DNA from 2 places in the Fictibacillus sp. 5RED26 genome. Region 2 is predicted to be linked to the other one. Evidence: a T-box and tRNA genes for the amino acid it is inferred to sense, from the RefSeq annotation. Region 2 holds a T-box; the other holds one or more tRNA genes.
What was found. A T-box is a leader RNA that pairs with one kind of tRNA and senses whether it is charged. The one in region 2 lies ahead of tyrS (tyrosine--tRNA ligase), so its partner is inferred to be a tRNA-Tyr.

Region 1: it encodes a tRNA-Tyr, which carries the amino acid that the T-box ahead of tyrS (tyrosine--tRNA ligase) is inferred to sense. The anticodon was not compared.

What each region holds. Positions count from the first base shown of each region.
Region 1 is NZ_JACZDU010000001.1:109-17,417, reverse strand. It holds gene IHV10_RS00140 (PrkA family serine protein kinase) at 1-1,389, opposite strand, end outside; gene IHV10_RS00135 (transglycosylase domain-containing protein) at 1,560-3,398, shown strand; gene IHV10_RS00130 (hypothetical protein) at 3,445-3,729, shown strand; gene IHV10_RS00125 (DUF5366 family protein) at 4,047-4,604, opposite strand; gene trmL (tRNA (uridine(34)/cytosine(34)/5-carboxymethylaminomethyluridine(34)-2'-O)-methyltransferase TrmL) at 5,234-5,707, opposite strand; gene IHV10_RS00115 (amidase domain-containing protein) at 5,793-6,674, opposite strand; gene IHV10_RS00110 (methylated-DNA--[protein]-cysteine S-methyltransferase) at 6,743-7,279, opposite strand; gene queG (tRNA epoxyqueuosine(34) reductase QueG) at 7,342-8,484, opposite strand; gene IHV10_RS00100 (B3/B4 domain-containing protein) at 8,558-9,214, shown strand; gene IHV10_RS00095 (coiled-coil domain-containing protein) at 9,551-10,228, opposite strand; gene IHV10_RS00090 (YhgE/Pip family protein) at 10,662-13,118, opposite strand; gene IHV10_RS00085 (ATP-dependent helicase) at 13,309-15,495, opposite strand; tRNA gene IHV10_RS00080 (tRNA-Leu) at 15,620-15,704, opposite strand; tRNA gene IHV10_RS00075 (tRNA-Cys) at 15,731-15,805, opposite strand; tRNA gene IHV10_RS00070 (tRNA-Gly) at 15,818-15,892, opposite strand; tRNA gene IHV10_RS00065 (tRNA-Gln) at 15,952-16,026, opposite strand; tRNA gene IHV10_RS00060 (tRNA-His) at 16,036-16,111, opposite strand; tRNA gene IHV10_RS00055 (tRNA-Trp) at 16,126-16,199, opposite strand; tRNA gene IHV10_RS00050 (tRNA-Tyr) at 16,217-16,301, opposite strand; tRNA gene IHV10_RS00045 (tRNA-Thr) at 16,384-16,459, opposite strand; tRNA gene IHV10_RS00040 (tRNA-Phe) at 16,469-16,544, opposite strand; tRNA gene IHV10_RS00035 (tRNA-Asp) at 16,589-16,664, opposite strand; tRNA gene IHV10_RS00030 (tRNA-Met) at 16,755-16,831, opposite strand; tRNA gene IHV10_RS00025 (tRNA-Val) at 16,860-16,935, opposite strand; tRNA gene IHV10_RS00020 (tRNA-Glu) at 16,960-17,034, opposite strand; tRNA gene IHV10_RS00015 (tRNA-Ser) at 17,062-17,153, opposite strand; tRNA gene IHV10_RS00010 (tRNA-Asn) at 17,158-17,232, opposite strand; rRNA gene rrf (5S ribosomal RNA) at 17,243-17,309, opposite strand, start outside.
Region 2 is NZ_JACZDU010000001.1:1,521,067-1,530,361, reverse strand. It holds gene IHV10_RS07990 (MetQ/NlpA family ABC transporter substrate-binding protein) at 1-408, shown strand, start outside; gene modB (molybdate ABC transporter permease subunit) at 724-1,380, shown strand; gene IHV10_RS07980 (hypothetical protein) at 1,534-2,097, opposite strand; gene IHV10_RS07975 (DUF3626 domain-containing protein) at 2,217-3,314, shown strand; gene IHV10_RS07970 (MarR family transcriptional regulator) at 3,402-3,914, shown strand; T-box leader at 3,924-4,152, shown strand; gene tyrS (tyrosine--tRNA ligase) at 4,225-5,475, shown strand; gene IHV10_RS07960 (GNAT family N-acetyltransferase) at 5,526-5,930, shown strand; gene IHV10_RS07955 (hypothetical protein) at 5,970-6,224, shown strand; gene IHV10_RS07950 (S66 peptidase family protein) at 6,373-7,296, opposite strand; gene IHV10_RS07945 (nitric oxide synthase oxygenase) at 7,408-8,493, opposite strand; gene IHV10_RS07940 (NUDIX hydrolase) at 8,610-9,080, shown strand; gene IHV10_RS07935 (HIT family protein) at 9,102-9,295, shown strand, end outside.

The sequences.
Region 1 (17,309 bases), 1.5 Mb from region 2:
TGCCGAGATAAAGTTAATAAACCTCTCTTTATCTTCCTTTGATATGGATGCATGATGATCAAGCCCGTCTTTTAATGAACGCAGAACATCTAAAGCGTTGATAGAAGGTGTTTCTTTGCGAATGATCGCTGATGATATTCGGTTGATAACATAACGCGGATCGATACCAGACATCCCTTCATCAGCAAACTCTTTCTTCAGTTCCTCAAGGTCAACGTGGTTGAATCCTTCTACGATCTCACCGTCATACAACCGCATTTTCTTTAAAAGATCCATTCCTTGTTTCTTCGAATCCTTCAATCTTGTTAGCACAGAGAATGTTGCGGCCACTCTTAATGCGTGCGGCGCAATATGAACATGAGACATATCACTCTCTGAAATCATCTTGGCGTAAATCTTTTCTTCCTCTGAAACTTTTAAATTATACGGAACGCCCATTACGATAATCCTTGAGTGCAGGGCTTCGTTTTTCTTATTCGCGATAAACGACCTGTATTCTGATTCGTTCGTATGCGCGACAATTAATTCATCTGCTGAGATAAGTGCAAATCTTCCTGCTTTAAAGTTTCCTTCTTGCGTAAGAGAGAGGAGATGCCATAAGAATTTTTCATCACACTTCAGCATTTCCTGAAACTCCATCATTCCTCGGTTAGCTTTGTTCAGTTCTCCATCAAAGCGATACGCCCGTGGATCTGATTCTGATCCATACTCTGCAATCGTCGAGAAATCGATACTTCCCGTTAAGTCAGCGATATCTTGTGACTTTGGATCGGAGGGACTGAACGTACCGATCCCTGTTCGCTTATCTTCTGAGAAGAATACTCGCTCTACCATAACATCTTCAATGCGATTGTCATATTCGTGTTCTAGCCTCATCGTGTTAAGAGGAGATAAACTTCCCTCTACTCGAATACCATAATCATTAAAAAACTCTTTTCTTAAGTGCTGTGGAATAAGATGCAGTGGATCTTCGTGCATCGGACAACCTTTGATCGCATAAACTGCTCCCGCAGGTGTTTTTGTGTATGACTCTAATCCTCTTTTAAGCATTGTAACTAAAGTGGATTTACCACCGGATACTGGTCCCATCAACAGTAAAATACGTTTACGAACATCAAGGCGTTTAGCAGCAGGATGAAAATACTCTTCAACAAGTCGTTCGATTGATTCTTCTAATCCAAAAATCTGATCGCTGAAAAAATGATACACCTTTTGACCATTTTTTTCTGAAATGCCAGCATCTTTGATCATGTTGTATACTCTTGAATGCGCAGACTGGGCAACAAATGGCCGATCTCGTAAAATATCAAGGTATTCAGCGAAGGTACCTTCCCAGGCTAAACGCTGTTCTTCTTCACGATGCAGTTGGATTCTTGATAAAATATCCATGAGTACCTCCTTGATTGTATTGGCTCCATCAAGTGTTAATCTACTCTATGCGGGGATGTCCGTAATCATTCTGTTTGTATAGCGATTTTTATTTAAAAAAGTTGGAATCCCCATTTGCATAGTCATGGTAAAATATGTTTATCCTTATGTTTTGAAACGGAGAAAGCCTTATGAATCAAAAGCTTGGCCTTGTTACAGTGCTACTATTGCTCAGTATCGTGTTCTTTTCATTTATGGGTTTAAGAAATGAACACGAAAACTATATTCCTTTTCAAAAAGCGATTTCTTCACTTGCTCAAGTGGAGAATATGAAATTAGCTGAAAACAGTCGCCTCCTCGATCGAAACGGAGACTTTCTTTATGAGTTCAAGAGTAATGAGAGCCGCATTTATCTTGATTACAACAAAATTCCTGCACCTGTGCGCCAAGCTTTCATCGCAACGGAAGACCAGGATTTTATACAACATCATGGAATCGATGGAAAAGCGATAGCCCGAGCTTTTATTACGAATTCTACAGCAGGATCTGTTCAGCAGGGCGGCAGTACGATCACACAGCAGCTCTCACGCAATCTATTCCTAACACACGAACGTACATATGACCGAAAATTAAAAGAGCTATTAATCTCCTACAGAATCGAACAACAATTATCGAAAGAGAGAATCTTAGAGCTTTATATCAACTCGATCTATTTTCAAAATGGCGTATATGGCATCGAAAAGGCTAGTCGATATTACTTCAGTAAGCCAGTGGGTTCACTTTCCGTAGCGGAAACAGCACTGCTTGCAGCCATTCCAAACAATCCAAAGTTGTATAATCCTTTAACAAACTTTGAGAACACATTGAAACGGCAAAAGTGGATTTTATTGAAGATGAAGGAGCAAGGATACATAACAGAAGCCACTTATGAAGCATCACTTAAACAACACATTAAATTAAACGTTTCACAGTCTGTCGTTCCCTATCCTGAAATTGTAGGGTACGTAAAAGAAGAACTTCTAAGTTTATTAGCGGCCGCTCCTGCTAATAAAGGGCTGACAGCAGATGAGCTTCTGATAAAACGAGATCAGCTATTAACAAGCGGTGTTATCGTTGAGACTGCATTAGATTCTAAGCTGCAAAAAGTAGCAGTGCGTGCTGTGAATAGCAGGTTGCCCTATAACGACGTAGAAGGATCTGTCGTGATTATCGATCATGTTTCAAAACAGATCGTTTCTATAGTTGGCGGAAAGAATGTTGCGTTAGAAGAATTTAACCGAGCTCATCAAGCGAAAAGACAGCCGGGTTCTTCCATAAAACCACTTCTCGTCTACGCCCCCTATGTTGAAGTATTCGGCGCAAAATCACACTCGCTCATTTCTGCTTCAAGAATTTGTGAAGGCAACTATTGTCCTAACAACTATGGAGGGGCATCTTACGGTACAGTCTCCTTAAAAAAAGCGATGGCGAGTTCGATCAACACAGCGGCTGTCCGAGCACTAAGGAAAACTGGAGTAAATAAGGCGTTTTCTTATTTGCAACCATTTAACTTTTCGTCTTTAACGAGAGAAGATTATCAGCTCGCAAGTGCACTTGGCGGATTTTCAAAAGGCTTTTCGCCGCTAGAACTTACAAGTGCGTATACTGCTTTTAGTTCTGATGGGACTTATGTAAAACCTAGGTTGATCACTTCTGTAAAAGATAAGAACGGAAAGGTGTTATATGCTTGGAAAGAGCAACCTATTTCTGTGTGGAGTGAAAAAACAAATAACGTGATGCGTGAGATGCTCCAAGCCGTTACGATTTCAGGAACTGCAAGAGATGCTCGATTCAAGGGTTCAACGTACATTGGCGGGAAGACAGGAACAACAAATAACGTGCGCGACCTTTGGTTTATCGGGCTGACAGATCGTTATACAGCAGGCGTTTGGGTTGGACGAGATACACCAAGCAGTCTTCGGTCTATTGAGAGTGAATCTCCCGAAGTCATGATTTGGCGAGATATTATGATAAAAGCACATCAAAATTGAGATGAAGCATGCATTATAAATAAAAAAAATAGTTGGAGGAGTAGTTATGTGGGTAATATTTGGGGTTATTGCAATAGTTGTAACTTTTATAAATCTTTATATGTATGCATCAGGTAAAGATTATAAGCTCGCTATGGCGTTAGGATTATCATTTACAGCATTAACACTTTGTGCAGATTACAGTTATGTATCTCAATGGGTAAAAGCGGAAGATTGGGCGGCTTTATCGGATGTAGTACCTGGTATGGCAAAGATATTATGGTTTTTGACAATTGCTTCTATCTTACTAAATATGGCACCAATATTTTTAGAACGAAGACGTAAGAAATAAAGGTGTATTATCACAACAAACTGGAAGCGATTGTTGAATAATGAAACAAAGTAAAAAAGGCTTAAGAGAGAAAACTCTCTAAGCCTTTTTTGGTGCAGAAAATGTCGTGATTTTCATTGTGATTGCCCTGTGATTTGAATGCTTGCACCTCATAAGTAAAACCGTTACTACAATAGTGGCAGGGTTTTAGCTAGCACTTGTATACTGATAAAATGGTATTTAAAAGTAATCTAGCGTAATTCACCGATATATCTTATTTATCCCGCTAGTTTTTGAGATAATTCCGCGAGACTACAATTTCCGAACTAGATAACCATTCAGGTAATTGCTGCCACGAACGCGTTATACAAACGCATAACCGTATAAACAACAAGCAGCCCGAAACCTGTCCAAAAGAATAAGTGCAGAAATACCATTCCCATGATACCTATCGTTGATAAACTTGAACTGATCCGCAATAAGAATTGAAAAAAATACAAAAGAGATGAAACAATAAAAACGACACCTATCAGCAGCACGGAATGGTTCAGCGCGATCGCAAGCATACCACCAACAAAAAAGTACCAGCTTCCCCCTTTTCCTTGCTGAAGCAGTGTTCCTTCCGTATCTTTTGAAAAAAAGAACAGACTGAGGTGCGTTAACGTGTCAGACAGCAGCTTAAGAGCAGCAAATATCATAAAGAACAACAGAAACAAACAAAAGCCGATCGATAGGTGAATCACATGATCTTCAAATAATTCTTGCATCCCCTGGTACACACCAAAGTATGTAAGCTTATCGATAAAAAGTCTTTCAAAGTAAATGGCAAACCCCGAACTGAACAGAATAATAGAAAACAAGGGAAGATACCCTGTCATATATACGTTTTTCTTCATTTATACTTGCACGAATCCCCTCGAATTGTTAAATTTCAGCAGAAATACATTCCCATGAAAACCGTTTTCATTTATAATGAGGAAAGATACTGGAAAGAATAATACTACTTTCAAAGGAGGAGTTCAAATGGATTTTATCCTCATCCTACTCGTGATGCTCGCCTTCCTGACTGCCATCTTTACAGCAGGCTATAACGATCGTCCTGGAAAAAACTAATCCATGTACATATGGAAGTAAAAACGTCCCTTTTTCATCAGGACGTTTTTTTATTTTCTCTCAAAGGTAGGACATCATTGACAAGTTGATTGGAGTGTAAGGTGGGAGACTCCTCGAAAATTGAACTTCAAATTTTCTTCGTGCGATGTGTCGCTGACGTAGGCTTCCTTGTCCTGTGGGACAGGCGGGCAGTGCGAAAAGTGGAAGTGGCTCGTTCAGCCCCGACAAGCAAAAGGTGAATGAGCAAGGAAGGCGCACTTTGCCTTCTAAATCATTTAGCTTTTGACCTCGAGGGGCTAGCCGCTGCAACTAGAAAGGTGAGACACTTATAAGTGAAACTTGCGAATGTGGCTCACCGCCTGCCCCACGGAAAGCGAGCACCTGAAACGGAAATCAACCGCTCACAGTAAGCTTATTTCAACTCTCCAAAACTTTGTTGACGCAGCGCTTCATAGATTAAGATCGCTGCCGTATTCGATAGGTTCAATGAACGAATGTGTTCATTCATCGGGATACGGAGACACCTCTCCATGTTCGCATCGATCACTTCACGCGGAAGTCCCTTCGTTTCTTTTCCAAAAACAAAGAAAATATCCTTCTCTGAATCAGAGTAATCGAAATTTGAGTACGTCTGTTCACCGAATTTGGTGATATAGTAAAACTCCCCGTCTGGGTATTCATTATAAAAAGCATCCAATGAATCATGATGAGACAATTTTACATGCTCCCAATAATCAAGGCCAGCACGCTTTAAGTATTTGTCTTCTAAAGAAAATCCAAGTGGATGAATAAGATGCAGATGTGCACCAGTTCCTGCACATGTACGTGCGATGTTTCCTGTGTTTGCAGGAATTAACGGTTCGAATAAAACAACATGTATAGCCAAAAAGCTCACCTCAAAAACAATATTCCAACAAGTACTTATTATAGCACTTTTTTTGGAATATCACTCTCTGAAGGCAAGCTTCTTCTTAAAGAATATGAAAAAATTTATATTGAATGCGTTTTGTGTACGCCGTTGAATCTTCATAGCCCCAATATCTCATTCTGCTATTTGTTGTATGAGCATTTACGAGTGGTTCTCCAGAAGGATCCTTTGCGACCACAATCGTCGTATGTTGATAATGGCCATCTCCATCAAAGTCATAACAGATTACGTCTCCCGGCAATAGAAGATGCGCTGCAGATTTCTCTTGTGCTTGAAGACTAGATTTTGAGCCGCTCAAATACCATCTCATCGCATTGGCTACTGACCAGCTATAGCTCCAAGAATTATTTCGCATCCACCAGCCCTTCGATTTAATAGATTGAGAAGTCATCGGTATGCCACCTGCATGAAGACTTTGAGAAATATAGTTCGTGCAATCATTTTCAAAAGATTTATAAGCCGGATTAAACGTATTCCACCATCTCTCTGCATAACGTACAGCAGCAAGTCTATCATAACCGCCCTTCGTTGGTGCGATCGATTCGTTCTCCCGCTCGATCTTCGGAAGCTCTCTGTAGTTTCCTTCGACATTGACAGGTTCATCGCTTTTCATATCACCATCTTGAAAAGTAGCACGTCGCTCTTGAGAGATCTCTTCCACATAGAAATCAAACCCGTGTTTGATTAAGAAACTATAATGCACCAAATAATCTACCTGAACCTTATCTTCGGACTCCGTCGTTCGTAAGACACTTCCGTTCGTTTGATTGTTTACAATAAACGCATTTCTATCGGTATACATTTGTTTTTTTCGAATGAAGCTCTCTTGTTCTTCTCGTAAAAAGTAACCTCGTCCGTCTGCATCTGCATGTATCATCCATTGAGATTGGTTTTGGATATAAGCTTTAAGTGTTTCCATCCACATCAGACATCCCTCCTGCTTCTACTAACATATGAGTGGGATATCAAAAAAAAGAACCCTTTAAGGGCTCTCTAGGATGTCTTCTTGCAGCTATTCTGTTCGATCGATAACAATATTTCTTTTTTATCTAATCCCCCACCATAGCCTACAAGTGCTCCATTACTTCCAATCACTCGGTGACATGGAATAAAAACAGGTACGGGATTTTGGTTGTTCGCGCTGCCTACAGCTCGAACAGCCTTAGGTGCACCAATGCCTTGAGCCACTTCCTTATACGAACAAGTTACGCCATAAGGAATACTCGTAAGCTGGTTCCATACCTTTTTTTGAAAAGCGGTACCAAATAAATCATAGTTCACGCTAAACTCATGCAGGTTGCCTGCAAAATAAGCGTGCAGTTGTTGAACGGCATCATCCAATCGTTCTGGAGAGTGTATAAGTTCTCCCTTAATAAAATGTTTCGCCATCCATGAACGTAAAGTTGGAAGGTTATCCTCCATTGAACCAAAATCGAGACGGCAGATTCCGTTCTCTGTTGCAATGATTGTTAACGGTCCGATTACGCTTTCCATTTCTTCGTAATAGAGTAACGTTTTAATCTGACACATAATTATCCCTTCTTTTCATTACTTGACCTTACTATATCGGACACTTCAAACATATGCGATTACTAAATTTCTTGATTTCGGACCATTTTCAGTCCCTTTTCAATCTCTAACGTGACCAAATCGTCTTTTTCACGCTCTTTTGCAGATAATAGTTCCAATTCCGCATCTTTCCCGCTAATCTTACCAATGGCCCATGCTGCAGTTCCTCTTATTACTGGTCGAGGATCAGTATGGAGCAACGTAACTAAATCTGGAATTGCACTTTCATCTTTAAAATGAGCTAAAGCGATAATCGCATTTCGCTGAATAGGCTTTTTCCCTCTCCAGCTACCCGAAACATGGCCGAATTTTTCTTTGAACTCTCTATTGCTCATAGACAACAATGGCTTTAAAAGAGGTTTTGCAATCTCTGGGTCAGGTTCCATTTCCACATGATGATGAAAATCTTTTCCCTTATTTTCAGGGCAAACTGTCTGACACGTATCGCATCCATATAAACGGTTACCGAGCTTATCTCTATACTGATCAGGCAGGAATCCTTTCGTTTGCGTCAAAAAGGCGATACATTTAGACGAATCAAGCTGTCCTCCCTGTACAAGAGCATTAGTCGGACATGCATCGACACATTTGTTACACGAACCACACTGATCTTCCATTGGAGTGTCTGCAGGAAACGAGATGTTTGTAATCATTTCTCCGAGATACATATAAGAACCAAACTCCGGAGACATGATCGCACAGTTTTTGGCACTCCATCCGATCCCCGCCCTTTCAGCTACAGCACGATCAGACAGTTCTCCTGTATCTACCATCGATTTCACAGTGGCACCTGGAATTTTTTCTATAATAAAAGCTTCTAGTAATGAGAGCTTTTCTCTTAATATATGGTGGTAATCTTTACCCCATGATGCTCTGCAAAAAATTCCTCTCCGCTCTCCTCGAACACTTCTGGGAGCATCTTTCATCTTGGAGGGATATGCAAGAGCGATCGAAATAATACTGGAAGCTCCCGACAAAAGCCGATCAGGCTCTGTTCTTTTTTCTATATCACTTTCTTCGAATCCTGATTGATAGTTAAGGTCTTGCTGTAATCGGAGACGTTCTTTGAGCTCAGCAAATACATCAGCATGTGCAAAACCAATTTTGTCGATTCCGATTTCTTTACTATATGCAACAATCTCTTCCTTCAACTGGGCACTTGTCACGCATATCCCTCCTTTACATTTATTTTCCACAATTATGATAAACTACAATTACATAAATAAGAAACGGGGTTACATGATGATCACAATTAATCCTAAACTAAACGAACTTGTCCCGAATTTTAAAATAGGCACAATTACATACCATAATATCGCGATTAGCGAATCACCGCAAATGATTAAAGGCAGGTTCCAGCTATTTACAGAATCCTTGCGACTTGAAGAAAAAAATGCTGCCGATTACCCTGGTGTCGCAGAATATCGAAAAGTGTTCAAGTCATTAGGAATTGATCCTTCCCGATATCGTCCCGCTTCAGAAGCATTGTTGCGACGGGTGTTAAGCGGCAAGGACCTACCCCCGATCAACTCTGGCGTCGATGTAAACAACTTCTTCTCTATTCGATTTTGTATACCGATCGGTCTTTATAACCTAGATAAGATTCAAGGTGACGTGCAGATTGATCTTGGTGACGCTGAAGATACCTATGAAGGATTAAACGGACGTGAGATGAATATGGAAGGTAAGTTACTGTCTAAAGACGAGGTTGGTGCCTTTGGAAGCCCAATCGTTGATTCTAAACGCACGATGGTGGATGAGAGTGTTAAGAATGCACTGCATATCGTGTACCTGCAGCCATCTATGGATAAGAGTGAAGCTCAAGAACTCTTGGAATCTATGGCCAAGATGTTCACTCAAGTGAATGGTGGGAATGCTGAGATTCAGGTGATTTAAACAGTTGTTTAAATACAAAAAGCTCATTTGGCTACAATTTATTATTAAATACAGCTGATGTCGAATGATGTAGACTCGTCGATATAGCATACAAACTCGTCAATATAATGGAGAAATTGGTGAATATATCGTGTAAAAGTTTCAATAAAATAGGCAAACTTCTCAATATATAATAATTGCGCTTTATAAAACAAAAAAATGCAGGGCTTCATTGGATCAACGAAGCCCTGCATTAAAACCTACAACTAACTTGTTCTATATATAAGCAACATGTAGGACATTTATGACAAGTTCTTTAAACTTTCTTTAAAAAATTCGCCTGCCTAAATATTTTTATTACTCTACTAACGTATATCTCACGGACAATGTTGCTTCAATCTCATCCCCTTCATCCAATTCAAACACATATTCTGGAAGAAACAGGTCATCCCCTCTTCCTAAGATGATATTGACTTTACTTCCTCCGTTCACAAAGTAATTTCCAAACCCATTCACTGGTTCTACTTTATATCTCCCTGGAGCTATGTCTTTACCCACTATAAAAACGCCGGCTACTAATGTTCGTGGCTCCTTCTTCTTAATTAGAATGCCATTATTTAATGTATCAAGTTCATTTTGTTTATTTGCGATCTCCCCGCTAAGTTTTTTCAATTCATCTTTCTTTGCATTTACTTGAGTACCTAACTCATCCACTTCTTTTTGAATCGCTTCTTTTTGGCCTACCATCTCAGTAACTTCATCAAACCGTATTTGAAGCCCCTCCAAATCAGCTTGTTTACTGCTTTCCTCTTCTTCCATCGCTTCAACGTTTTCTTCTATACTTTCTAACTCTTTCTTCCATTCTTTGATCTCACCATCAATTTCACCTGCTACAACTTTTTTATCTTTGAGAAGAACAGAAGCTTTGTTGTAACCTATTGCGTGCGATGAAAAAGCGGTAATTGCTACTAAAACCAGCGCCATTAAGCTAAAGTAGACCCACTTCTTCTTAAGCATCGATAATTCCCACTTCATAAAATCTCCCCCTTTTGATGAGATATGTATGGCTTTGGAACTATTTTATTTTCTTAAAAAAACAATATGCTTTTTCATAAAAATAAAAACCCCTTAAAAAAGGGGAATATTATCCTATCTATAAATATCGAAATAATACAAGTATAGAAAATACAAAAAGGATAATCATGACCACTAACAAGCGAAAAGATTCAAAAAGCCTAATCATCAGCCCATTAATCATATGCATGTAGTGAAAAATATCAGCCGTAATAAAGAGGATTGAAACGAAGGAGACGGTAATTAAAATCAGGCAGACTGTGGCACGCCGGTCTCTATACATCAGAGAAATAACCTCCTTTACACCTACATATTCAGTGTACAAGAAGAAGATTCAAAAAAAAGTTCCCGGCAAAGCGTGCCAGGAACTTTTTATTACACTATGAAATGATTATCAGCCAGCTAAATCTAGATTTTTCGGTTGGTTTTTTGTTTTTGAAAACATATAGACTGCGATCGACAATAAACTAAAACTTAATAGATAGATGAACAACACACCCACATTTGAAAAAGCAGAACTTGTGCTATCTAATGAGATCAATGCTTTAAACCCTGCTATTGAATACGTGAACGGCAAGAATTCACTTAATGCACGCAGGTTCTCTGGCAGCATATCGATCGGCAAGTTAGCACCCGTCGTTGAAAGCTGTAAGATCACTAAAGCGAACGCAATAAAACGTCCGATGTTTCCTAACGACGCAAACAATAAGACAATTCCTGTGAATACTAAACTTACAAAAACCGCAAAAGTTATAAAGCCCAGTGGGTTTCCAGTCTTCACATTTAAGACAAGTAAAACGACTGTCGAAAGAAGTAATGCCTGTACAACAGCAATTGCACCTAGGTTCATTAATTTAGCACCAAACCAAGAGAATGCTGAAATTCCTTCAGGCTTCTTAAAGTTGATGAACATAGACATGATTAAGATGCCCACAAACAACGCTAATGAAAGAACATAAGGAGCTGTTGAATCACGATAGAGTGGATATTTATTAACCGTTTCACTCTTCAATTCAACAGGAGAAGAAAACATGCTCAAGTTCTTATCATTTGCCGCTTTAATCGCTCCTGTTTTTTCGGCACCATCCTTAAGGCCAGATGATAGCTCGTTACTTCCATCATTTAATTTCCCTGCACCATCATTTAATTTTGTAACACCTTCCGTTAAGTCGCCCCAGCCTTTTTCAACTGTTGCATTTCCATCACTAACTTGTGACATACCAGCGTTAATCTTTGTTGCACCGGATGTCAGATCACGCCAACCTTTTTCAACAGAAGAGTTACCAGCGGATACTTGAGTTGCACCATCATTAAGCTGTGATGCTCCATTCGTAAGAGATGTCCAACCTGTGTTGACCGATTGGTTTCCTGCTGCAATCTGCGAAGTTCCTGCGTGCAGCTCTCCTACCTTACCTACCATCGTGTTCCAGCCACTCTCGATAGACGCTGTCCCTTGTTGAAGCAGAGGCACCTTTTGACTTAATGTCACAACCCCGTTATCCACTGACGTTTGGCCGGCCACTAGCTGATTTACCCCATCAGCCACAGACATTGGATTAGGTTCAGCATTTGTCGTGAAGGCTCCTGCTATTTTTGCAGCTCCTTGACTTAGCACCTGGAGTTTTTGTGCTTTTGCAGGATCAGTGGCAGCTGCCGTAATAGCCTGGCTCTTACCATAGATCGTCATGAAAGCTGAATCATTTGCAAGTTCAGGGTGTTGCTCTAAGTATGCCTTTAGATCACTTGATAATCCTTGCAGCCCCGCACCTAGCTTTGCAGATTCATCTGCCACTTGAGCCACACCTTGTGAGATCTGTTGTGTTCCGGGAGCGATTTCATTCTTTATCGCTGTTTGAACACCTTTTAGCCCTGTTAAGATTCCAGTGGTTCCTGCTTTTAGTTGCGGTATGCTGTCTCCAAGTTGTCGCGCACCTGCCGCTAAGTCTTCAACTCCTGATTGTTTATCTTTTAAATTTTGTAATAAAAGTCCTGTTCCTTCATTTGCTGCAGCTGAACCTGCCGCGAGCTTCGAAATATCACCCGACTTAGATTGAAGGGACGAAAGCAGTTCTTTCGTACCAGCACTTAGTTGCGATGAACCGTTAGCTAGTTTACTAATATCCGGCTGTTTCGCTGAAAGAGAACTTGCCATTTGTCCGACACCATTTTGAAGTTCTTTTGCTCCACTTGCTAGCTTTGAAATGTCAGCAGCTTTATTTGTAAGCGATTGCAAAAGTGTGTTTGTTCCATCACGAAGATCTGTCATCCCTGTATTTAATTTTGCAGATCCATCTGCAGCTGATTGAAATCCTTCAGATACATCACCGAGACTGGCAAACATATTGTTCGCATACTTCTCTGTAATTTTATCCCCTAGTTTTTCTCTTAGCTTTTCAGTAGCACTTCTTGTCACTTGTGCTGCCATGAAGTTTAACCCTTCGTTTTGGATATACGTAAGTTGAAGCTTTTCTGGATTATCGCTTAAAACGGTTGTTACTCTTTGTGAGAAATCCTCAGGAATCTCGATAACCATATAATATTCCAGACTATCAAGGCCTTCTTTAGCCTCCTCAGCACTTACAAATTCCCACCCGAGATCTTTTCCTTTCTTTAAGTCTGCTACTAGATCCTTCCCTACATTGATCGGTTCATCGTCCGATAATGCACCCTTGTCCTTGTTGACTACCGCAACAGGCAAGTTCGACAAGTTGTCATACGGTCCCCATTTTGGTGATAGAAGTATACCACCATAGACGACCGGTACAAGCAACGCGGCAATGACTGAGATCAGCAGACCCTTTTTACCTGCCAACTTCGCCATTTCTGCCATAAACAAACGAAAAGCGTTCATCCCTTTACCCCCGTTCTCCCCAAAAATAAATACATTCTGTAAAAATGAACAGGTATTCACTTCTACTAGAATGTATTATTCGAAAGAGACAAGAATAAATCCTTCTTATTTATCAGAAAATTGTAAAATATTAAATAATAATAAGGTAGTAAGTCCTGTTATAATGTAAGATTAGATAAAAAAATGTATATTAAGTGTGAATCAACGGCTCTAATAGTCCCATATCTAAACAGGCGCTGATTGATAATTTCTTTTCTTTGGATTGAAAGGTTAACGTCACGAATTCTTCACTGAGCTCAGTTATTTCTCCAGGTCCAAATACACGGTGAGTAATGGTGAGACCAACTTGTAATTCTTCCTTCTTTTTAATACTATTCGGATTGTAAGGAACTCCATTTATCTTTTTCACTTGCTTTTTTATGGGTTCAGATTTCATCAATCTTGTCGGATCTAATATGTTTTTTACATCCGTAACAAACACAGACTCTTCAACTTTTTTCCCATCTCGATATGGATACGTAACTAAGGTTAATTGTTTCTTGGCACGAGTCATCCCTACGTAAAATAACCGAGCTGCTTCTTCTAACAATAGATGGTCCGTGCGATCTTCTTTAGATGGTATGATTCCATCCACTACATCAATCATATACACTTTCTCAAATTCGAGCCCTTTAGCACTATGAAAAGTAGAAAGTGTTATGGCTTCATGTCCCTTCTTCTTTTTTGCTGTCTTCAAAACAACTTCGAGGTGTTTTAAGCGTTCAGCAAAATCCTGAAGGCTCTCAAGATCTGTTGCAATTTCTTCTAGTGTGTTTAAGATGCCCACTAAATAATCCATTCGAAAGCCAAGGCTCTTACTGATCTTTTCAATTGCCTTATCGTAACCTAAACCATCTCTGATCACCCGTATAGCTCCAAGAGGCTTCATATCTTTCATTTCTTTAAACGTTTCTTTACTTGTCTTCAGAAGTTTAACTTGATACTCCTGCAATTTCACATGATTTAGCAGATTATCAAATACAGAATCGTTATTGTTCAATTGCTTTAAAGCTAGCATCTGTTGCTTGGTTATATAACCATTAAACTTCAAATGAATTTTTTCTAAAATGTCTGGCCGCTTATCGGTAAAGGCCATACGCATAAAATTCAATATATCTTGAACCACCCAATGTGAAAAGAAACGATTATCGGCATCTTTCATATAAAAAGGAATTCCTGCACGATCAAAATCATTCATCAAACCAATGGATGACGAATTATTTCGATATAAGATGGCGATTTCTTTTAGATGAACATCGTCATTAAGTTCCTGGACCAAGTATTTTGATTGTTCCTTAAAATTCACGAGATGTTTCACTTCAATCGGTTGCTGCGAAGGATTTTGAGTGAACATATTTTTTTCATATCTATTTTTATTTCTTTTAATGAACGAATTAGCAACGTTAACGATATCCTCAGATGAGCGATAGTTCTGCTCCATAAACAAAATAGAAGCATCACTGTACTTTTCCTTAAATTTAAGTAAATAGGAAGGCTCAGCACCTCTCCAGCTATAGATGGATTGGTCATCATCGGCCACAACACATAAATTTCTATGAGTAGAAACCATTTTTTCTATAATGGAATGCTGCACAAGCGACGTATCCTGACTTTCATCCGTTAAGAAATAGTCATATCGGTTTTGATAGTGACTTAGCAACTTCTTATCCTTTTCTAATATGTCGTTACTCATCGTGAGCATATCATCAAAGTCTAACAATACATGATGCGGATCAGAACGCTTGAGTTCTTCATATTGTTTAAATATCTCTTCAGCCTGCGATACATCACAAGAAACCTCTGACCACCGTTCGATAGGTATCACCTTATTTTTAATGTAACTGATATAGGTAGTCAGGTCATCCATTTGATCCTCGGTTATGTTCTCCCCTACAACAGACTTAAATAAATGCCTCAGCATAAGTTTTTTGTTGTATTGAAAGTTTCCTCCCGATCCTGCTTTTTCATCTGAATCGTGATCACCCTCTATAATTGTAAAAGGGATACCCAACTTTCTATAATGATTCCTGACTACCTCAAAAGCAAAGCTATGAATGGTCGAAAAGTCCACAGAAGGAAGATCAGGATAAAATTTTGCGAAACGCTCTTTCATATCATTGGCTGACGCCTTACTGAACGTAACAGCCTTTATACGAGAAGGATGAATTCCTTTTTCCATAATTAAATAACCGATTCTCATAATGACTGTGGTTGTTTTTCCAGAACCAGGTGAAGCAAGTAATAGAAGGGGTCCTTCTGTCTTCATAACAGCATTCTTTTGAACATCATTTAAAATAATGCCTTGATCATTTTTCATTTTATTGAAGAAATCTCTCATTGATCAGTACCCTTTCGTAACTTGAATATATTCATCGTTAATTGAAGTATAAAGTTTAAAAGCAAATAAAAAAACTCCCCACAAAGGTGAGAAGTCTTAAGTTTAAATGTTAAGTTAAGTAAAATGGTACCGGTGGTCGGGGTCGAACCGACACTCCAGAAGGAACACGATTTTGAGTCGTGCGCGTCTGCCAATTCCGCCACACCGGCATTTGAATCTTTTTGAATTGGAATTATGGAGGCGGCACCCGGATTCGAACCGGGGGATAAGGGTTTTGCAGACCCGTGCCTTACCACTTGGCTATGCCGCCAGAAAACAAAAATGGAGCGGAAGACGGGATTCGAACCCGCGACCCCAACCTTGGCAAGGTTGTATTCTACCACTGAACTACTTCCGCAAACATTTAATTAACTTATAATATGTTGTTAAAATCATCTTATGTTATAAAAATAAAAATGGCTGGGCTAGCTGGATTCGAACCAACGCATGTCGCAGTCAAAGTGCGATGCCTTACCGCTTGGCTATAGCCCAAAATTTAAATGGGGCGGACGAGGGGAATCGAACCCCCGAATGTCGGAACCACAATCCGATGCGTTAACCACTTCGCCACGACCGCCACAGTATTAAAATTGGCAGGGGCAGTAGGAATCGAACCCACACCAAAGGTTTTGGAGACCTTCGTTCTACCTTTAAACTATGCCCCTATATAAGGAATAAAAGATGGTGGAGGGGGACGGATTCGAACCGCCGAACCCGGAGGGAGCGGATTTACAGTCCGCCGCGTTTAGCCACTTCGCTACCCCTCCACGAATGAAGACAGGTTTTATTATAAAACATAATCACCCTGTTTTTCAATAAGTTTTTTGTTCCAATTCAGGAAGAAAAAACTGGTGCCGGCTAGAGGACTTGAACCCCCAACCTACTGATTACAAGTCAGTTGCTCTACCAATTGAGCTAAACCGGCAAAAAAAAATGGTGGCTCGAGACGGAATCGAACCGCCGACACGAGGATTTTCAGTCCTCTGCTCTACCGACTGAGCTATCGAGCCAAGAAAAAATTCTTGGTGTTGTAAAGCCACCGTTTAAATAAAAATGGCGGACCCGACCGGGGTCGAACCGGCGATCTCCTGCGTGACAGGCAGGCATGTTAACCACTACACCACGAGTCCATTACATGAAATAAAATTGGTTGCACCTTATGGGCGCTACTGATATTTCATGGTCAAGAAGTAATCTCGACTTTGATCATGAAATAAAATTGGTTGCGGGGACAGGATTTGAACCTGCGACCTTCGGGTTATGAGCCCGACGAGCTACCAGACTGCTCCACCCCGCGATGATATTAAATATGATATAAAAGTTTATGGTGGAGGATGACGGGTTCGAACCGCCGACCCCCTGCTTGTAAGGCAGGTGCTCTCCCAGCTGAGCTAATCCTCCATATTTAAAATCGTTATGTATAAGTGGTGACCCGTACGGGATTCGAACCCGTGTTACCGCCGTGAAAGGGCGGTGTCTTAACCGCTTGACCAACGGGCCAGATTTTTGAGCTAGAGAGTATGTATCTGGCGGAGAGCAAGGGATTCGAACCCTTGATACGGGGTTGACCGTATACACGATTTCCAATCGTGCTCCTTCGACCTCTCGGACAGCTCTCCAATATGGCTCCACAGGTAGGACTCGAACCTACGACCGATCGGTTAACAGCCGATAGCTCTACCACTGAGCTACTGTGGAATATGTATTGGCTCAGCGACGTCCTACTCTAACAGGGGGAAACCCCCAACTACCATCGGCGCTAAAGAGCTTAACTT
Region 2 (9,295 bases):
ATTGCTGAGCACGGGCGTATCCTGTCAATCTTTGAAGCAGAGGGGCTGATCAAACTAAAAGAAGGAAAGGGCTACGAAGCGCAAATAAGCGATATTGTAGAAAATCCGAAAAACTTAGAGTTTGTGGCAGACATTGATCCAGGGCTATTGACTAAAGCGTACGAGAATGATGAAGGCGATGCGATTGTGATCAACACAAATTATGCAATCGATGCGGATTTGAACCCGAAGAAAGATTCCATCGCACTTGAAGGTTCAGATTCACCATTTGCGAATATTATCACAGTTCGTGAAGGCGACAAAGAGAAGAAATCTATCAAAACCTTGTTAGAAGTGCTTCATTCGAAAGAAATTACCGATTTTATTGATAAAGAGTATAAAGGTTCAGTGCTAGCTGTTAAAGAATAAGGATGAATGAGCTGACTAGATGGGTGAAATCCACTCATCTAAGCAGCTTTTTTCATTTACAGATGTTTTTAAGGCATCCGATGAGCATCTTTTTTGAATATTAAGTCTAAATAAGAAAAATTAAGTCTTACTCAGAAAAATTAAGTCGTTCTGATCATTGATTAAGTCAAACTAGACATGAATTAAGTCTAAACTCAAAAATAAAGGCCGTTCGACAATATCAGCATCTTTCATCACCAGCAATGAGCGATATGATATGATGAAGACAGATGAATACAGCATATAAATCAATGGAATAAGCGGGTGGAAAAGGAAATGGCAATAGATTTTTGGTCACCTGTCAAATTATCACTTGGCATAGCGGTGACAGCTTCACTGATTGTGATCTTAGCCGGCTTATTTTTCGGAAGGATCATGGCTCACCAGAAGTTTAAAGGGAAAACGTTAATCGAAACAATATTCCTACTTCCACTCGTACTACCCCCAACTGTGGTAGGTTTCTTGTTAATCGTTTTGTTCGGTCGAAATGGTCCCGGGGGACAGCTCGTAGAGTGGCTCTTTAATCAGCCGATTATATTTACATGGTGGGCAGCCGTTATTGCGTCTGCAGTTGTGGCATTTCCACTCATGTATCAATCCGCAAAAGCGGGGTTTGAATCTATTGACGCAGACATCGAAAACGCAGCGCGAGTAGATGGAGCCAACGAGTGGGATGTATTGCGAAAAATCTCTGTTCCATTATCTGTTAGAGCTATCACATCAGGTGCTATTTTAAGTTTTGCTCGCGCATTAGGTGAGTTTGGTGCAACATTAATGTTTGCCGGAAACATACCTGGAAAAACACAGACGATATCCACCGCAATCTATATCGCGATCGAATCAGGAAATATGGATCTTGCATGGATGTGGGTAGGAAGTGTTATTGGTATATCATTCTTAATGCTTGTTGCTGTAAATCGCATAAGAGCTTAGCAGAAAAAAGAATCTGTAATGATTGTATTTTGAAACTACAAACATGGGTATGGTAGGCGGTTCTGCATTAGTATTAAAACCAGTGAATAAAGAAAACACAGCTTCTCTAAAGAGGGCTGTGTTTTTTTTAGTTCAAAATCACATGTGAAATACTTATTCGTTTTTTTCTATACTTACAGCAAACTTACTATGAGAAAGGTATTTTAATCGAATGGATTTGCCTTTGAAATGATCTTTATAAGACTTAGCCGTTATATTCAAGTGTGCTACATTAATTTTTTTATTATCAATCATTATGGAAGAGACATAGTCAGGACCATTTTTCGAGCCATACGTTAAGGTTGAAGGAATTCCTTCTATCACGTTGAATTTTCTAGCTTCATAGTCACCAATATCTTCGTAGAGTTGAAATACGGTGTGTGCAAAACCAATCGCAGCTGTAATGGATCCAATGATTACAACCAGAATAAGTAGGCGTTCTATCCAGTTGTGTATTCTTAAATAACTGGCAACAACGCCAATAAATAATAATAGCAGAGACATAGCTAAAAAAAGGAAAAGCTCCCTCAGAACAAGGTGATCTTGAAATACTGTCGAAGATAAAAATAAACTTATAGCAGAGAATAGCAGAATCACCAAAAGTAAGATGAGAGGAAATGTACTCGGAGTCCTAAAGCTTCGAGATCCTGTAATTCTTTTCTTTTTTCGATAACCCATAATGATCCTCTCCTTTATAAAATATATTCCTTAAAGCTAAACCACTATTCATGAGCGTGAAGAGTCACTTTATTGGTTCTTGAATAACATCATTTACCGACGGAAACGGAGATTATTATATGAAATTAACTGGAGCACAACAATCTGCAATAGATTATGTTGAGCGTTATGCTGCAAAACATAAGGACGATGCTCAAGCGACGATTCAACATTTATTAAGAATGTCTAACATAACCACTGATGTATTTCATAAGGCAGTCCATAATGTTAAAGAGCATGCCCGAATCGCTCTTCACTTTCATCCGGATCGGCCAAACTCTTCAATGAATTGTATTGCCGAAGCGTTACATCAAGAAGGAATATACAAGAGTCAGTTTGAATCGTTGCTTTCAAACGGAAGTGTATCTGCCTATCCCGGAGGTTTGCGTGATCGGTGGGAAGAACAATTATTTGGAGGAGCTTACCAGATAAAAGGAACGACCCTTAATGAGCGAGCAAAATATGGTGCGTTAAACATTATGATGCATGCCGATGGGCCAGCGCCACGGTTTGGTTCGTGCTACTTCTTACTCAAGCCTGAAGTTTCAAAACGAGCTACTTTTACATACCTTGATTCTCATCAAAATCCAAAAGAAAAAGGGACTATTAGAGAGTTCGATATGATACTTGCAGCATTATTTGAGGAAATCTTCACGAGAGATTATGCGCTCGGAGAATCAAATCTTATGATAGGTTCATTGGTCCAGCATCTTGTTCAAAAAATAAAATTACCGTTTGAAGACCCAGCTAAAAAACAAGTGTATCGAAATCTAAATCATTATATCGAAGCACAAGTTCACGGTGATCTTGTATTAAAAGAAGATGTGGAAATTCTTGTTGCAGACCCCTCATTTATTGGAACGAAGGTCGGAGTTACGCTTACAAGTCTTTGTGCAAAATATGATATTAAGCTTTATTATCATTCTGGATTTCAATTGTCTGTAGATCAGGTCCCTTCAGATTTTAGAGGTTCTGAAATGCCGTCCTTAGCAAAAAGAATCGCGAAAAATCAAGTGATAGATGCACATCTTATAGGTGAAGCTGTAATGGATTTAACAAGAAATCCAGTGACATGGAGCTACAGAGGAACGCAGAAAGAAATAGTACAAGAGCTGAAACTTCTATGGCATGTGTTGGTGAAGTATGGAAAACCCTATAGGAAAAGAAGATCAGTTTGAATTAAATAACATCTTGCATTTACTATTTTTATCTGTTACTATCGTTTCAATGCTAACGATTATGAAAATTGATAAGGAGTGGATCATATCTATTCTTTTGATGAGTACGGTGAATTGTTGCCGGAAGAGAAGGACACCATCAATCAATTGACTAAAGCACCGATCGAATCACTCAATCTGCATTCTATTACAGTGGTTACAAATCTGTATCGAGCTGCTCAAGGATTGCGTAATAAGATGGAGCGAGAAGTATTAGCAAAGCATGGGTTATCTTGGACGTCATTTTCTATTCTGTATGATCTGTGGATATGGGAATCCGTTGAAACAAAAAAACTAGCATTATCCGCTGGAGTTTCAAAAGCAACCATAAGTAACATTACGAATACATTGGAAAGAAAAGAATTATGCTTTCGTAAGGTGGATAATCGCGATCGACGCATCACGTGTGTTGTTCTGACCGATAAAGGCAGAAAAGTGATGGAGGAACTGTATCCAAGGTTTCATGAAGGTGAGGTTGAAGTCGTTTCTTCCTTGTCCGTTGAAGAGCAGAAATTAATCTCAGGCTTGCTAAGAAGAGTTATTCGAGAGAACGACTTTTAAATTTAATAAAAAAATGCGATGACAGGAAACGCAGTAGCAATGATCTCCCTGTTTTAGAGAGCTGGTGGTTGGTGTGAATCAGTACAAAGATCATGTGAATTACATTTCCAAGAGCTTTCTTCGTCACTTATATTAGAAACAGACGAAGAACGGGAAAACCGTTATTTAACTTGAGTGGAAGAATATTTGTTCTTCAATTAGGGTGGTACCGCGTGTAAATTTAGACCACGTCCCTTGTGTTATAGGGATGTGGTCTTTTTATAATTTCTTGAAGATTAGGTTTTTACAATAATTAGAGGAGGAAATAAGGATGATTCCAGTTTTAGAACAACTAACAGAGCAACAGCAAAATGAAGTGAAGAGGCAAATGGCAATCTATAAGCAAGGCGTTCAGGATATAATCCCTACCGAAGAGTTAGAAACAAAAGTAGCAAAGTCCATTTTAGAGAATCGTCCACTGAAAATTAAACTTGGACTTGATCCTTCAGCACCAGATGTACATCTTGGTCACACAGTGGTGTTGAATAAGTTAAGACAGTTTCAACAAAACGGTCATGTCATTCAATTGATCATTGGAGATTTTACAGGCAAGATCGGTGACCCTACAGGAAAGTCTGTTGCGAGAAAACAATTGACAACAGAAGAAGTGGAGCACAACGCGAAAACATATTTCGAACAGTTTGGAAAAATCATAGATATGGAAAAAGTAGAGCTGCACTACAATTCTAAATGGCTTTCTAAGCTGAATTTTGAAGATGTAATAAACCTTGCTGGTAAAATTACAGTGGCAAGACTGTTGGAGCGGGATGATTTTGATGAGCGTATCTCAACAGGAAAGCCGATCTCACTGCACGAATTCTTCTACCCGCTCATGCAAGGTTACGACTCTGTTAGGTTAGACTGTGATATTGAATTAGGTGGAACGGATCAACACTTTAACATACTAATGGGAAGACACTACCAAGAGAAATTTGGAAAAGAAAAGCAGGTTGCTATGCTTATGCCCCTCTTAGAAGGTTTAGATGGCGTTGAAAAAATGTCTAAATCCAAGAGAAACTATATTGGTATTGATGAAGCTCCCAATGAAATGTACGGAAAGTCGATGTCCATTCCAGATACGCTGATGGTCAAGTACTTCGAACTCGTAACGGACTTAGACAAAGAAGAGATTGATACAATAAAGTCAGATGTTGCAACTGGGAAGCTTCACCCACGTGATGCAAAGATGCTTCTAGCTCGTACGATTGTCCGCATTTACCATGGCCAAGAAGCAGCGGAAGAGTCAGAGAAGCATTTTATCTCCGTGTTTCAACAAGGCTCTCTGCCATCTGATATTCCGGTCATTCAATGGGACGGCCCTTTAGAAATGTCAATTATAGACTTAATTGTTGAGTTGAAGATGCTTTCATCAAAAAGCGAAGCTCGTAGAATGATCCTCAACCGTGGTGTTAAAGTAGATAATGAGAAAGTGGAAGATGCAAGTTCTTGCCTCATCTTATCTGAGGGTATGGTCATTCAAGTTGGGAAGCGAAAGTTTGTCAAAATTACATTGAATAAATAAAGTAATAGATATTTTAACTTGCTTTAAAAGGAAAAAGGCGGTTATCAAAAATGGAAATCACTTGGAAAGAAGTGGCTTTTTCAAATCAAGAAAATTTGAAAGGAGCACTTACTTTGTATCACAACTCTTTTCCGATTGAGGTTCGGGAACCAGAATCGGTTTTTCTTCAAAGTCTGAAGAATGCTGAAGCGAACCGGCCAAATCATTATCGTTTTCTAGTTGGATATCTGGAAGATGAGTTAATCAGTGTTGTTACAGCTCACTATTTAGCTGACGTAAATGCAGGATTTATCGTGTATCTAGTAACAAATCCTCAAATAAGAAGTAAAGGGTTAGGAGCAAAATCTCTTCAAAAGATTGAAGAAGTTCTACAACAAGATAGTATTCATGCTGGAAATGAGTCATTAAAAGCAATCGTTCTTGAGACTGAGACGCAAGAGATGGTACACAGCTAAAAAGAAAAAGAAGACTGCGTAAAGCGAACGAACTTCTTTATGAAAAATGGCTTTTATAAAGTGGAGGATTTTCTCTATTTTCAGCCACCTATACATGATGATGGCGTAGATGTACCTCTTCATCTATTCATGAAACAGGAAACAGAACAAGAAATATCGAAATCTGAAGTAAGACGAATAGTTAAAGCTATGTATGTTGAAAAGTATCATCATGGTAATGGTATTGCAAAAGAGGTTCTAAATCGTTCATATAGCAAGATGAATTTGGAAAAACATGATTTGTTTTGTGATTGAGCAATTGATAAAACAGTTAAACACAAGGTTACTTTCTATCGAGAAGTAGCCTTGTGTTTTTTTATGAAACTATATTCAAATAGTTAAAAGTTTCAAGTGAGTTCACAACGACTCATCCTTCTAATATACATAAGAATGAGAAATCTATTTATTGTATAACCGTCGGCTCCATAACAGTTAAAGTACGATTCACCGTATTCATGTTCACATTTACACCTAGTGGGATCGCCGCTTTATAATAGCCGTGAGCACTTGTTAGATTGGTCATGAGTGGTTTGCCGAGTGGAACAAGAAATTCATCGATTACATTTTCAAATGTTACTCCATATGCAGGTTCACATTTTGTACATTCTCCTATGATGATTCCGATACAATCTTCAAATTTACCTGCGAGCTTTAAGTGGTTTAAGTATCTATAGACGGTGTTTACGGGCTCGTGAGTTTCTTCAAGAAATAATATTTTACCCTTGGTATCAATTTCATAAGGTGTTCCTAAACAATCTACGAACGATGTTAGGTTTCCACCTACAATAACTCCTGTAACGTTGCCTGCAACTTTACTTACAAGCGGAATAGTTGATGGATTCATGATCTGCCATGGTGCAGTTGTTCGGGTGATGCTATTAAAGAATTGATTGAAATTATAAGAAGGAGTACCGGACCGGAAATCCAAGAGCATCAAGCTTTGAAACGTAACGAGATCCGATAGTTGATACAGCACATTTATGAGAATGGTTATATCACTGTAACCTGAGATGATCTTCGCATTGGTTCTGATAATATTGTAATCGAGATAGGGTAGAATGCCTGCTACTCCCACACCACCTCGCGTTGGAAGAATCATTTTCACCTGATTGTTTTGAAACATCTTCATCAAATCTGAAGCACGTTGCTGTGGGGTTCCTGACAAGAAACCATTCGTCGCGTATACATAGTCTCCTACAATCACCTGAAAACCCATATTTTTTAACATTGTGATTCCTTGATTAATTATGTTCGCTTCGAGCGGGCTACCCAATGTTACAATTCCAATAGTATCGCCTTGCTTTAATTGCTGCGGTTTGATCGACATCCTAACAGCTCCTTTCGGAGAAACGAAATCCTATTCACTATTATATTGGGCATTAGCAAATCATATGAAAAAACGTCCAGAAAACACGTTCTGAACGTTTTGTTATATCGTCTATTTTTCTTTCGAATACGGTTTAGGCTGGTAAAAATAATTGGGTTTTACGATATCATTTTTGTAAGGTTTATGAAAAATGTGAGTTGTTGCAGGACTCATAGGTGGAATGAGCCACGCCCAGTTACCCGTTACATTTCGGCCACTCTCTGACTCTTTTTCTTCGAACTTTTTGAACTGTTGAGCTGCTGTATGATGATCTACAATACTAACACCATCTTCTCGGAATGAATGAAGCACTGCGATGTTTAACTCAACAAGCGCTTTATCTTTCCATAAAGAGATCGAACTTTTCGTATCTATGCCCATGCATGAAGCAATCTGTGGGAGCATATTGTAACGATCTTCATCAGCTAGATTTCTTGCACCGATCTCAGTCCCCATATACCATCCATTGAAAGGAGCTGCCGTGTAACGGAGCCCGCCAATCTCTAAAGCCATATCTGAAATGAGGGGAACACCGTACCATTTTAGTTGAAGATCTTGAAACCAATCAAATTCAGGGTGACGTATCTCTACTTCTAGCGTTGAAGACTTTGGAAGTTCAAATAACTTAGGAACGTTATCATTTACTTGAATTACAATGGGCAAGATATCAAATTTTCCGTATTTGGGTTCCCAACCGAGCTCTATGCACTTTTCAGTAAATTCAACAGATGATGGATCTCCAATAATTCCAGCTTCTGTCTGATACCCAGCATATCGAATCAATTGATGATTCCATATTCGCGCATGGTGTTTCTTAGTTTTGGGAGGAAAAATGGTTATTGTTGGCCGAATTCGTCCATGGTTAGTCGCATAGTTCATGTGCTCTACGATTGCCATAAAGATTTCTTCTTCTGTTTCAACATGTCTTTGATCGAACGTGGTCATCTGGTCCCAAAACAATCTTCCGATACATCGATTGCTGTTTCTCCACGCTACTTTTGCGCCGTAATCAATTTCAAATGCTAAGTGACTGTATGTACCTATTAACTCAATTTCTTGTGCGATTTCTGAAATTCGATCATCAATCTCAATCTGCGTTCTATTTAATTCCTGATAACAGGAAGTGATAAATTCTGTTGCTTCTTGTAAAAGATTCATTTCCAAAATAAAGCCCCCAACAAAAATAAGTGTATTATTATAATAGCCTAGTTTTCGAAGAATTACCGCTTGTAAGTGTTACAAAAATAGAACATGCAGGAGGAGAGTTGATGGGAATGAGAGCGCCTTACCAGGTTTTGGTTATTCCTTTTGTATTTAGAGAACTTGATATTGAATATGCAATTTTACAACGTTCAGATATGGGTTACTGGCAAGCGATTGCTGGTGGCGGGGAAATGGGTGAAACCCCTGAACAGTCTGCCAGGAGAGAAGCCTTTGAAGAAACAGGTCTAGGTGAAGAATGCGGGTTAATCCATTTAGATTCAAAAACTTCTTTGCCAGTAGAACACGTAGTAGGTCACTTTCTTTGGGGTGAAGAAGTGTTCGTTATACCGGAGTATTCATTTGGTTTAGAAGTCTATGATCAGAAATTGAATCTATCGAAAGAGCACACTGCCTACAAATGGGTTAGCTATGAAGAAGCTGTCTCCGCTTTAAAGTGGGATAGCAACAAAACGGCGCTATGGGAACTACATACAAGATTAAACATAATAAACAGACAAAAGGAAAATTATGTTAAACTATAAAAGTTGAAGGAGGTCATAAGAATGACTCATCCAGGTTGTTTAATATGTGAACGGATTGAGATGATCCAAAACGGAACAAATCCTTATTTTGTTGCAGAGCTTGAGACAGGTTTCGTCGTGATTGGAGATCATCAATATTTTAATGGGTATACGCTATTTCTTTCAAAACAACATAAGACAGAACTGCATTTTCTAGAGACAGATATGAAGAAGAC